2 regions of the Pseudomonas sp. GW821-FHT05D12 genome follow, and region 1 is predicted to be linked to the other one. Evidence: riboswitches for the same ligand, from Rfam matches in the RefSeq annotation. Region 1 holds a riboswitch; the other holds the start of a gene.
The links. Region 1 has a riboswitch for cobalamin ahead of AC07SI_RS25025 (ABC transporter substrate-binding protein). Riboswitches for the same ligand answer to the same signal wherever they lie in the genome.
Positions count from the first base shown of each region.

Region 2: another riboswitch for cobalamin. It lies ahead of AC07SI_RS09975 (CbtB domain-containing protein); the one in region 1 lies ahead of AC07SI_RS25025 (ABC transporter substrate-binding protein).

Region 1 covers NZ_JBWKSN010000015.1:9,570-15,294, forward strand. Annotated here, with positions in the region: gene ptrR (putrescine utilization regulator PtrR) at 1-244, opposite strand, end outside; gene AC07SI_RS25015 (aldehyde dehydrogenase family protein) at 348-1,739, shown strand; gene AC07SI_RS25020 (hypothetical protein) at 2,605-3,048, opposite strand; cobalamin riboswitch at 3,165-3,358, shown strand; gene AC07SI_RS25025 (ABC transporter substrate-binding protein) at 3,474-4,484, shown strand; gene AC07SI_RS25030 (FecCD family ABC transporter permease) at 4,481-5,485, shown strand; gene AC07SI_RS25035 (ABC transporter ATP-binding protein) at 5,482-5,725, shown strand, end outside.
Region 2 covers NZ_JBWKSN010000004.1:435,749-441,473, forward strand. Annotated here, with positions in the region: gene AC07SI_RS09955 (LysR family transcriptional regulator) at 1-710, shown strand, start outside; gene AC07SI_RS09960 (LysR family transcriptional regulator) at 825-1,691, opposite strand; gene AC07SI_RS09965 (DUF4865 family protein) at 1,785-2,324, shown strand; gene AC07SI_RS09970 (CbtA family protein) at 2,326-3,054, opposite strand; gene AC07SI_RS09975 (CbtB domain-containing protein) at 3,074-3,286, opposite strand; cobalamin riboswitch at 3,319-3,448, opposite strand; gene AC07SI_RS09980 (histidine phosphatase family protein) at 3,485-4,075, shown strand; gene cobF (precorrin-6A synthase (deacetylating)) at 4,085-4,840, shown strand; gene AC07SI_RS09990 (alpha/beta hydrolase) at 4,852-5,571, shown strand; gene AC07SI_RS09995 (DcrB/PsbP domain-containing protein) at 5,638-5,725, opposite strand, start outside.

The DNA.
Region 1 (5,725 bases):
CCGTGGCACGCGCCTCCTGGACCAGATCGAGAATGCGCCGCGCGTAGCCGAGGAAATTCCAGCCGGCCGGTGACAAGCGCAGGCGGCTCTTCTCGCGGATAAACAACTCCACGCCCAGGTCCTGCTCCAGTTGCTTGATGCGCGTGGTCAGGTTCGACGGCACCCGATGAATCACCTGCGCGGCGGCACTGATGCTGCCCTGCTCGGCAACGGCCTTGAAGATTTCCAGCTGCACCAGGTCCAAATCATTCTCCAATCGTGAACGTATTGCTTAATATTATTCAGTTTCCAGAAAAGATGCAGCCCCGTAGGCTGGACTCATTCCCCTCATTCAGCCGGACGGTGCCATGAACGCTATTTCTCACCAGACCCACGCCCTGTCGATCAACCCCGCCAATGGCGAGACTGTCGGCAGCTACCCTTACGAAACCGCAGCGCAACTGGACGCCGCCCTCGACCGCGCCACCGGTGCCTTCCGCACCTGGCGCCGCCAGCCGGTGAGCCAGCGTGCCGAGCTGCTGCTGGCCCTGGCTGGCGCCCTGCGCGAGCAAGCCGAAGACATGGCGCAGATGATCACCCTGGAAATGGGCAAGCCCATCGCCCAGGCACGGGCCGAAATCGAAAAATGCGCGCAACTCGCCGAATGGTACGTCGCCCACGGCCCGGCCATGCTGGCCCCGGAGCCGACCCTGGTCGACAATGGCAGCGCCCAGATCGAATACCGCCCGCTGGGCCCGATCCTCGCCGTGATGCCGTGGAACTTCCCGGTCTGGCAAGTGCTGCGCGGTGCCGTGCCGACCATGCTCGCCGGCAACACCTACGTACTCAAACACGCGCCGAATGTGATGGGCAGCGCCTACCTGATGAAAGCCGCGTTCGACAAAGCCGGCTTCGCTGAAGGCTTGTTCGAAGTGCTCAACGTGACCCAGGATGGCGTGTCCAAGGCCATCGCCGACCCCCGCATCGCCGCTGTGACCCTCACCGGCAGCGTGCGTGCCGGCATCGCCATCGGTTCCCAGGCGGGTGCTGCATTGAAAAAATGCGTGTTGGAACTGGGCGGCTCCGACCCGTTCATCGTGCTCAACGACGCCGACCTCGACGCCGCCGTGCAGGCTGCCGTGATCGGTCGCTTCCAGAACAGCGGCCAAGTCTGCGCCGCCGCCAAGCGCCTGATCATCGAAGCAGGCGTGGTGGAAGCGTTCACCGCGAAATTCCTCGAAGCCAGCCGTGCGTTGGTGATGGGCGATCCGACCTCGCCCCACACCTATGTCGGCCCGATGGCGCGCTTCGACCTGCGTGACGAATTACACGGCCAGGTCCAGGCCACCCTGGAAGAAGGCGCAACCTTGCTGCTGGGCGGTGACAAAGTACCGGGTGCCGGCAACTACTACGCGCCGACCGTGCTGGCGGGTGTCACCGACCAGATGACTTCGTTCAAGCAGGAACTGTTCGGCCCGGTGGCCTCGATCATCACCGCCCGCGACGCCGACCACGCCGTGGCCCTGGCCAACGACAGCGAGTTCGGCCTGACCGCGAGCATCTTTACCACTGACGCAGCCAAGGCGCGGGAGATCGCCAACCAGCTGGAAACCGGCGGGATCTTCGTCAACGCGTTCAGCGTGTCCGACCCTCGGGTGGCATTTGGTGGGGTGAAAAAGAGCGGCTTCGGGCGCGAGTTGTCGCACTTCGGCGTGCGGGAATTCTGCAATGCGCAGACGGTCTGGCTGGATCGCAAGTAAGCCGGGTCAGCACGACTGCCGGCTTTCGTGGTGAGCCGCCTGGTCGTGGTGAGCAGGCTTGTCGTGGTGAGCAGGCTTGTCCTGCGTTGGGGTGCGAAGCGCCCCCATGAATCCCACCGCATCGTTTCAGGAAATCCGTGGTGTGAGGTTTTAGGGCTGCTTCGCAGCCCAACGCAGGGCAAGCCTGCTCACCACAATTAGCCTGCTGGGCCTGCGCAGTGGTACCTGAGTAGTAAATCTGCATGTCTTTCAAATCCAACCCTTCACAAGCGTCGCCGATCACGGCCACGTCAGTGGGTTGTTGTGGTGAGCAGGCTTGCCCTGCGTTGGGGTGCGAAGCGCCCCCCCAGTAATCCCACCGCATAGTTTCAGGCAAAACCGCGGTGTGAGGTTTTGGGGCTGCTTCGCAACCCAACGCAGGGCAAGCCTGCTCACCACAATTAGCCTGCTGGGCCTGCGCATTGGTGCCTGAGTAGTGAATCTGCATACCTTTCAAATCCAACCCATCACAGGCGTTGCCGATCACGGCCATGTCAACGGGTTGTTGTGGTGAGCAGGCTTGCCCTGCGTTGGGGTGCGAAGCGCCCCCATGGATCCCACCGCATAGTTTCAGGCAAACCGTGGTGTGAGGTTTTGGGGCTGCTTCGCAACCCAACGCAGGGCAAGCCTGCTCACCACAATAACCTGCTCAACCTGCTCAACCTGCTCAACCTGCTTGGCCTGCTTGGCTGCTTAGCCTGTCTGGCCTGCTTAGCCTGCTTAGCCTGCTTAACCTGCTGGGCAAGATACGTCCGCATACCCGTACAAGAGCGTTTGCGAGCACTGGCCCACTCACTGCCAAAAGGCTGCCTCTACTGCCAGACTCTCACTGCGCATTAATGTAATAAAACTGCGCCTGGGTCTTTTCAACCGCGGTTCGCACTTTATCCTTCTGCGCATTGGTGCCCGAGTAGTAAATCTGCATACCTTTCAGATCCAGCCCTTCACAGGCGTTGCCGATCACGGCCACGTCAACGACAGTGCTGGCGCCGATAATCAGAAAGCCGGTGTCGCCCAGGCTTTTGGCCTTCAGCAATTCTTCTTTCAGATACATCGCATTGGCGCCACCGGCCATGGCAAGGGCCAGGTTGTCGGCGATCAAGCCGTGGCTGGGGATTTTCACACTGTGCAAGCGCACCCTGTTTTCCCCGGAAGGCAGCGACATGACATGCGCGGTAGCGGCTTCGTCAAAAATCTGCTTTTCGCTTTTACCTGGGGTGGCGCAACCGGCGAGCATGGCGATGAGGGCGAGGGCGACGAATGATTTCACTGTGTATTCCTTGTGTGAAGGCTGTCCATGGCCGCGCATCATAGGAGAGCCATCCCATAAGAGCTACCGCAGTCTTCTCACCGTGCGCCGTCAGAACTCCCGCTCAACCGCGTGATCGACTACCATACCGCGCCGGTTCCCAAATGGGACTAATAGGGAATCCGAAGCGCGGTATGCCGCGCCAATCGGAACTGCCCCCGCAACTGTAGGTGCCGAGCCTGCTCCTTGATGCCACTGGACCTCGTCCGGGAAGGCCGGAGCGTGGCGATGACGCATCAGTCAGGAGACCTGCCGGCCCAAGCACCAACACTAACCGGCGGGGTGTCCGGGAAGGACATCCTTGCCTGCCTGACCCGCAGCGTTCGAGGGCGTAATTCCAGACCGTACCTCCCCAGTTCCACGTACGGTTTCAAGGAGATCGCCCCATGCTGCCACGCGTTACCGCCCTGATCACTGGCCTGGGCTTCTGTGCCCTGGCCCACGCCGCGCCCACCCAGTACCCGCTGACCGTGCAGAACTGCGGCAGCACGCTCACCTTCCAGCAGGCACCCGCGCGCAGCGTGACCATCGGCCAGGCCGCCACCGAAATGCTCTACGCCCTCGGCGTAGGCGATAAAGTGGTCGGCACCTCGCTGTGGTTCAACAGCGTCCTGGCGCAGTACAAGGCACAGAACGACACAATCGAACGCCTGGCCGACAACGAGCCCAGTTTCGAGTCGGTGATCGCCAAGCGCCCGCAGCTGGTGGCTGCCGAGCTGGAATGGGTGGTCGGCCCGCAGGGCGTGGTCGGGACCCGCGAGCAATTCCACGAATTGAAGATCCCCACCTACCTGCTGCCCTCCGACTGCGAAGGCAAGGACAACCTGGTCGGCGCCGACGGCACGCGGCTGGAGCCGTTTCGCATCGAGACCATCTATAAAAGCATCAGCCAACTGGCGCAGATTTTCGACGTACAGGATCGCGGCCAACAACTGAACGACGAACTCAAGGCGCGCCTGGCCAAATCCGTCGCGACCGTGCAGGGCAAAGGCCTCAAGCAGGCCAGTGCTCTGGTGTGGTTCTCCAGCTCGGAGATGGCCAGCGACCCTTACGTGGCCGGTCACAAGGGCATTCCCGAGTTCATGCTGCAAACCCTGCGCCTGCACAATGTGGTGCAGTCCGATGAAGAATGGCCGGCCGTTGGCTGGGAAACCATTGCCAAGGCCAACCCGACCTTTTTGGTGATCGCGCGGATGGACCGCCGCCGCTACCCCGCCGATGACCACGAAAAGAAACTCGCCTTCCTGCGCAGTGACCCGGTCACCCGCAACATGGACGCGGTGAAAAACAACCGCATCATCATCCTCGACGCCCTGGCGCTGCAGGCCAGCATCCGTATGTTCGATGGCCTGGAACAACTGGCGACAGCCATCGATGGCTACGACTTGCCCAAATGATACGCACCCTACTCGCCCTGTCGCTGCTGCTGATCGCCGTGCTCGCCGGCGTGGCCATCGGCGAAACCGCCATCGCACCAAAGGTGGTACTGCAGGTGCTGGCCAACAAGCTCTGGGCCGCCGGCTACGTGCTGGACCCGATCGATGAAGGCGTGGTGTGGAACTACCGCCTCACGCGCGCGCTGGTCGCTGCCGCATGCGGCGCCGGGCTGGCGACCTGCGGGGTAATTCTGCAATCGCTGTTGCGCAACCCGCTGGCCGATCCGTACCTGCTGGGCATCAGCGCCGGCGCCTCGACGGGCGCAGTGCTGGTGGCGTTGATCGGGGTGGGCGGCGGTTTGATCTCGCTGTCGGCCGGCGCCTTTGTCGGCGCGATGGCCGCATTTGCGCTGGTGATCCTGCTCGCGCGAGCCAGTGGTTCAGCCAGCGGTACCGGGCAGATCATCCTCGCGGGCATCGCCGGTTCGCAGCTGTTCAACGCGCTGACGGCGTTCCTGATCACCAAGTCGGCCAGCTCCGAACAGGCGCGCGGCATCATGTTCTGGCTGCTCGGCAATCTCAGTGGGGTGCGCTGGCCGTCGGTATGGCTGGCGGTGCCGGTGGCAGTTGCAGGGCTTGCTGTGTGCCTGTGGCACCGGCGCGCGCTGGATGCGTTTACCTTCGGCAGCGATTCGGCGGCCTCCCTGGGCATCCCGGTGCGCCGCGTGCAATTTGTGCTGGTGGCCTGCGCCGCACTGGTCACGGCGGTGATGGTGTCGATTGTCGGCTCCATCGGTTTTGTCGGCCTGGTGATTCCCCACGCCGTGCGCCTGCTGCTCGGCACCGGGCACTCGCGCCTGCTGCCCGCCAGCGCCTTGGGCGGCGCATTGTTCTTGATTGCAGCCGATGTGTTGTCACGCACTTTGATCAAGGGCCAGGTCATCCCGGTCGGCGTGGTCACGGCTTTGGTGGGCGCGCCGGTCTTTGCGCTGATCCTGATCGGCCGGAGGAATGCGCGATGACCGTACTGAGCTGCACCGGCCTGGGCTTCAAAGTGCGTGAAGCCACGTTGCTGCGCGACATTCACCTGCAGGTGCAGCGGGGTGAAACCCTGGGCATCGTCGGCCCGAACGGCTCAGGCAAATCCACTCTGCTGAAACTGCTGGCTGGCCTGCGCACCCCGGCCACTGGCGAGGTGCGACTGGGTGAAGTGCGCTTGGGCGACCTGTCCCGTCGTGCCATTGCGCAGCAACTCGCGGTGG
Region 2 (5,725 bases), on a different contig from region 1:
GCGACGGCTTGCAGTTGCAGGCCCAGTTGGTAGCCCTGGCCCATGAGCGGCGCCTGCCGGTGCTGGAACAGCCGCTGATTCGCCTGGCGGTGGCCGAGCCGATCCTGCACGACATCCTCGGCCGTGACCTGATTGCCTTGCTGCGCCGCAACGCCAGCGTGCGCCTGGAGATCATCTCCCTCGACAGCCAATTGTCCCTGCAAGCGGTGGACGTCGATGTGGTGGTGTGGCTCTCCGACACCGACGGCCCGGTGCCCGGCCCGAGCTTCGCCACCGAACCGCCACGGGCCCTGGCCCGCCTGGAATATTTGCCGCATATCGCCAAGCGCTATTCGCGCCTGACCACGCGCCCGGACAGCGTCGACGACCTGAATGACTACATGCTGGTGCAATGGCAACCCGATGCACAGGTCGACGCCCTGCAGGCGTGGAACCAAGTGGTGGAGCAACGCCTGGCGGCGGTGGTGCAGGTGCAGGCCTATTCGCTGATGCTGGAGATGATCCGCTGCGGCGCCTGCATCGGTTTGCTGCCGCACTACATGAGCAGTTTCGACCGCGGGCTGGTGGCACTGCCGGGGTTGCTGGCCGACAGCATGCAACGCCAGGTGTGGCTGGCGGTGAATGCGCAGGTGCAGCATGCGCAGGCGGTGCAGATGATTGTCGAGTTGATCGTCAGCACGTTTGAAGGGCGGCGGGAGTGGTTTGGCTGAGTGTTTGTCCGTTGTCCGGGTAGCGGCTGCTGGCGGTCGCGCGCTCACAGCGGGTGTGCCTGGTGGATCGAGGTGCCTGCATCGCAGGCAAGCCAGCGCCCACAGAAAGGCTGATCAGCGTTGCAACACGCCACGAAAGGTCGCACTCAGGGCCCGCAAGGTTTCCCGCGAACGCGTGTCGCTGATGCGGCTATGGAGCACCACCTCACTCACGGCCAAGGCCGGCAAGCCGTATTGCTCGCTCACCTCTACCGCTCCGGCCGGGGCCACGCGGTGGGCGAGGGCAGCGACGCCCAATCCGGCGGTGACTGCCGCACCCACGGCCATCACCCCGCCGCCAACAAATACCTCGGTCCAGTCGATACACGCCGCATCCAGCGCGCGCGTCGCCAGGTGCCGCACGCCGCAGGGCGCGGCCATGGTTGCCATGCGCAGCGGCGTGCCGGGGCGGTGTTGCCAGGTGGGCGCGGCGAACCAGCCAAAGCGTTCCACCGCCAACACTTCGCCGTCCTGGCGCTCGCCCTCATTGCGCACGATCACCGCGTCCAGCTCATTGCGGTCGAAGGCGGCCACCAGGTCGCGGGAGGACGCGATACGTACTTCAAGGATCACCAACGGGTCGTAGGCGGCCAGGCGGCTGAGCCAGGTTGGCAGGTCGGGACCGGCCACATGGTCGCTGATGCCGATCACCAGGCGCCGGGGCGCTTGGCTGCCCATATCGCCCAGTGCGCGTTCGTGGGCATTGAGCAGGGCGCGCGCGGCAACGATAAAGTGCTCGCCCTGCGGTGACAGCCGCACATGGCGCGGCGTGCGCTCCAGCAAGCGATAGCCCAGGCGTTCTTCCAGGCGCTTGAGCTTGAGGCTGATGGCGGCCTGGGAGGTGTCGAGGGCTGCGGCGGCGCGGGTGAAACTGGCGAAGTCGGCGACCAGCACAAAGGCCTGCACGGTGTCGATATCCAGCGGTTTTAGCGCGTCAGTCATATCCAATCCTTATCGCACATATATCGGCTGATATCTTGTTGAAATCATCGGCGCTGCGCAAGCTGAACCCTCAACTTGCACGGGAGCTTCTTCATGTTTGCCAAACAGTATTCACACCGCTTGCCTGCCGACTACGACATGGCCGTGATCCGCCGCCGCGCCGCGCAATTGGGGCCGTTGTGGGATCACGCCGAGGGGTTGCTGTTCAAGGCGTTTATCGCCCAGGAGCACGCAGGCAAAGTGTATGCCTCGGTGTATCTATGGTCCGACCCACTGCAGGCCGCCGATTTTCTGCTCGGAGAGCGCTTTCAGAAGGTGCTCGACAGCTTCGGCCGTCCGTATATCGAGAGCTGGTTGCCGCTGGATGTGCAACGTGGGCCGGCGCAGACCGCGCTGAGTCTGTACCGCGAGGAATGGGCGTTGGAGCCGGGGGCGGACAGGGCGGCGATCCTGGCCGAGGAGAAAAGTCGCAACCAGCAGTTGGCGGATAGCGGCGACACCTTTGCGGTGTTCCTCGCGCTGGATGTGCAGGCCTGGCGGCTGGTACGGATCACCTTGTCGGCCAAGGCGTTGCAGGCGGACCATCCCGGGACGGGCTACCAGGTGTTTTACCTGGCCCATCCCGGGATTTGACTCAGGAGTTGAATCGGGCTTTTGGCTGGCTGAGCTTGCGCTCGGCCACCGCCCCGAACACCAGGCCCAGGGTGGTCCACAGCACCAACTGGATGCCCAACGAGGCCACGCGAAATTTCCACAGCAGCACGGCCGAGAACTGCTCCGGCACTTCGTTGATCACCGGGAAGAGGCTGCCGGCCACTGCGACGATCACGATGTACAGCGCCACGCCGAGGATCGCGCCGCTCCACACGCCACGGCGGGCAATCAGCTTGCGCGCGGCGTTGATCGCGATCACGGCCGCCGCCACCGACACCAGCAGCATCAGGAAGAACAGCCTGGTGCGCTGTGCAATGGTCTGCGGGTCCCCCACCGAAGGCGGGTTGGCCGGGTATTTGAGCCCGGGCACCAGGATAAGCGTCACAAAGGCCGCCAATGCCAGCAGCGCCGCCAGGCCGCGCGGGCCGACCTTGCCGATGCGGCCCAGGGCGTAGGCGAACACCAGGGCGAAGAGGCCACCCAGGGACACGCTGTAGACCACCACGCCGGTGAACAGGCCGAAGGTACTTTGCACCTTGCGGCTCACCAGTTCTTCTTCCGGCGCATCGCCGTGCATCTGTGCCATCTGGTCTTCAAAGGCGATGGCCTTGTCGATCTGCGGCTCGCCGAAGGCCTTGGCGAAACCGAAGGCCAACACGCCGGCGAGCAGGCCCACCAGCATCCCGCGTACGAGTAATTGCCCTGTCATGGTGTGTCTCCCTTATGAATTAATGGCAGGGGAAACCCAGCAGGTGGCGACCGTCGTGCACAAACTCGTGCACGTACATGCCCTTGAACACCGCAGTGGCGCCTTGCTCGGCACCGACGAAGTAAATCGCCAGCATCAGCAGCAGGCCGCCGAAGATCGCCCAGGGCAGGATTTCGCCCAGCGGGATCGTCGGCACATAGACATCAGGATGGGTTGCAGCAGTGTTAGCCATGAGAACCTCCAGGGATGACGCGTCCCGAAATGGATAGCGAAGGGGCTGAAACAGGGTCTGGCTTACGGCTACTGGGCCGAATACAGTGGCGCGACCGCGCCGGAATCGAACCGGCTTCCTCTTTCATGTTCGTTGTAACATGTTGAAACAACTTTGCCAGTCTACGCTGACTGCGCGCTGAAACAGAGTGAAATTGTGATGCAGGCCACCCGTCTGACCCTTATCTGCCATGCCATCACGCCGTTGCAAAAGCAGGGGCGCTTTCCCGATGACGAATCGGTGGCGATGGACTGGCAAGCTGCCGCGTCATCGCTGGCCGGGCGCTACCCGAAAAACCTGCGCCTGCTCTGCGCACCCGAGGCTCGCGCCCGGCAGACGGCGGGTTTGTTCGGCAGTGCGCCGGTGATTGAAGAAGCCCTGCGCGATGGCAACTTCGGCGATTGGAAGGGCCAGGCCATCAGCGAGTTGGATCATGGCCAGTTGCAGGACTGGATGACCAACAGTGCCAGTGCGCCCCACGGTGGCGAGTCGGTCGAGCAGATTTGCGCACGCGTGGCACAGTGGATGAAAACCCTCGAAACACAGCCCGGGCACGTAGTGGCTATCACCCATCCCTTTGTCATCCGCGCCGCGATGCTGTACGTGTTGCAGTTGCCCGTCGCGATGTTCTACCGGATCGACGTCGAGCCACTCTGCGCCACCGAACTGCGCTTCAACACTGTCTGGCGCCTGCGCCTGGAAACTCACGCCTGGCCGCATGAACATGGCAAAATCCACGCCCCGCACTGAGAGCAACCCATGAAACGCATCCTGATCATCGGCATTGGCGCCGGCAACCCTGACTACATCACGATGCAGGCCGTGAAAGCGCTGAACCGCACCGACGTGTTTTTCCTGATGGACAAGGGCCAGAGCAAGGACAAGCTGATCGACCTGCGTCGCGAGATTTGCGAGACCTACATCACCGAGCCCGGCTACCGCTTCGTCGAGGCCGACTGCCCCGAGCGTGTGCGCGGGGATATCGACTACACCACGGCCGTACAGGACCTCAACCGCGACAAGCAGGCGACGTTCGAACGCATGATCAATGAGGAAATGGCTGACGGTGAAGTCGGCGCTTTCCTGGCCTGGGGAGACCCGGCGCTGTACGACAGCACCATTCGTATCCTGCAGGCGATCCTCGCCAGTGGCCGCTGCCACTTTGAGTTTGAAGTCATCCCCGGCATCACCAGCGTGCAAGCCCTGGCGGCCCAGCACAAGGTGGCGCTGAACCGCATCGGCAAGTCCGTCGAAATCACCACCGGGCGCCGTTTGGCCGCAGGGCAGGCGAGTGATGCCGATACCCTGGTGGTAATGCTCGATGCCGAAGATTCCTACCGCAGCGTGGCGGATCAAGGCCTGGATATTTATTGGGGCGCCTACCTGGGCACGCCGGATGAAATCCTGATCAGCGGCAAGGTCAGCGAAGTGGCTGGAGAAATTGAACGGGTGCGCAAGGCGGCGCGCCTGGAGAATGGCTGGATCATGGACACTTATTTGTTGCGCAAACCCTGAGGTAACGTCCCATGCTCAAACTGTTTGCCCTGGCGCTGGCCCTGGTGGCCGGTGCCGCCCAGGCCGATACCAGCCTGCATACCGATTTGCCGCTTTCATACCTGGAACAGACCCAGGGCGATGCGCGCAACCAGCCACTGGTGATTTTCCTGCACGGGTTCGGCAGCAACGAGGAGGACCTGTTTGGCATCAAGGACGCGCTGCCCTCCACTTGGACCTACCTGTCGGCCCGTGCGCCGATGCCGGTCGACCCGCATGGTTTTCGCTGGTTTACCAAGACCCCGGGCGACGGCGAGTACAACGGCGAAACGGCTGATTTGCAGCGCAGCGCCACACTGCTCGAAGACTTCGTGACCCAGGCCACCGCCAAATACCACACCCAGAGTGACCGGGTGTTCCTGGTCGGTTTCAGCCAGGGTGCGATCATGTCCTACGAGGTGGGCTTGCGTAAGCCTGCGTTGGTGCGTGGGATTGCGGCGTTGAGTGGCAGCGTGTTGCCGGTGCTCAAGGCCGAGCTGAAGCCGGATGAACGCCTGAAACAGCTGGCGATCTTTATCGGCCACGGCACCCTGGACCAGGCGCTGCCGTATACGTCGGCGACGCGCGCGAATGAGGTGCTGACGGGGTTGGGGCTGACGCCGGAGTTTCATGGCTATCCGGGCATGCCGCATACCATCAGCGAGGCGGAGGTGCAGGACCTGAAGGTTTGGCTGGAAAAAAGCCTGAACTGACGTTGGCTAAGTGTGGGAGCTGGCTGGCCAGCTCGCACATTTGTTGGTGATGTCAGGAAGATCGGCTCACTTGCCGCCGGTGATCTGCTTCACCAACTCCGCATGCCCCTTCACATCATCGGCCCGCGAGATGGCCTGGATCACCAGCAAATGG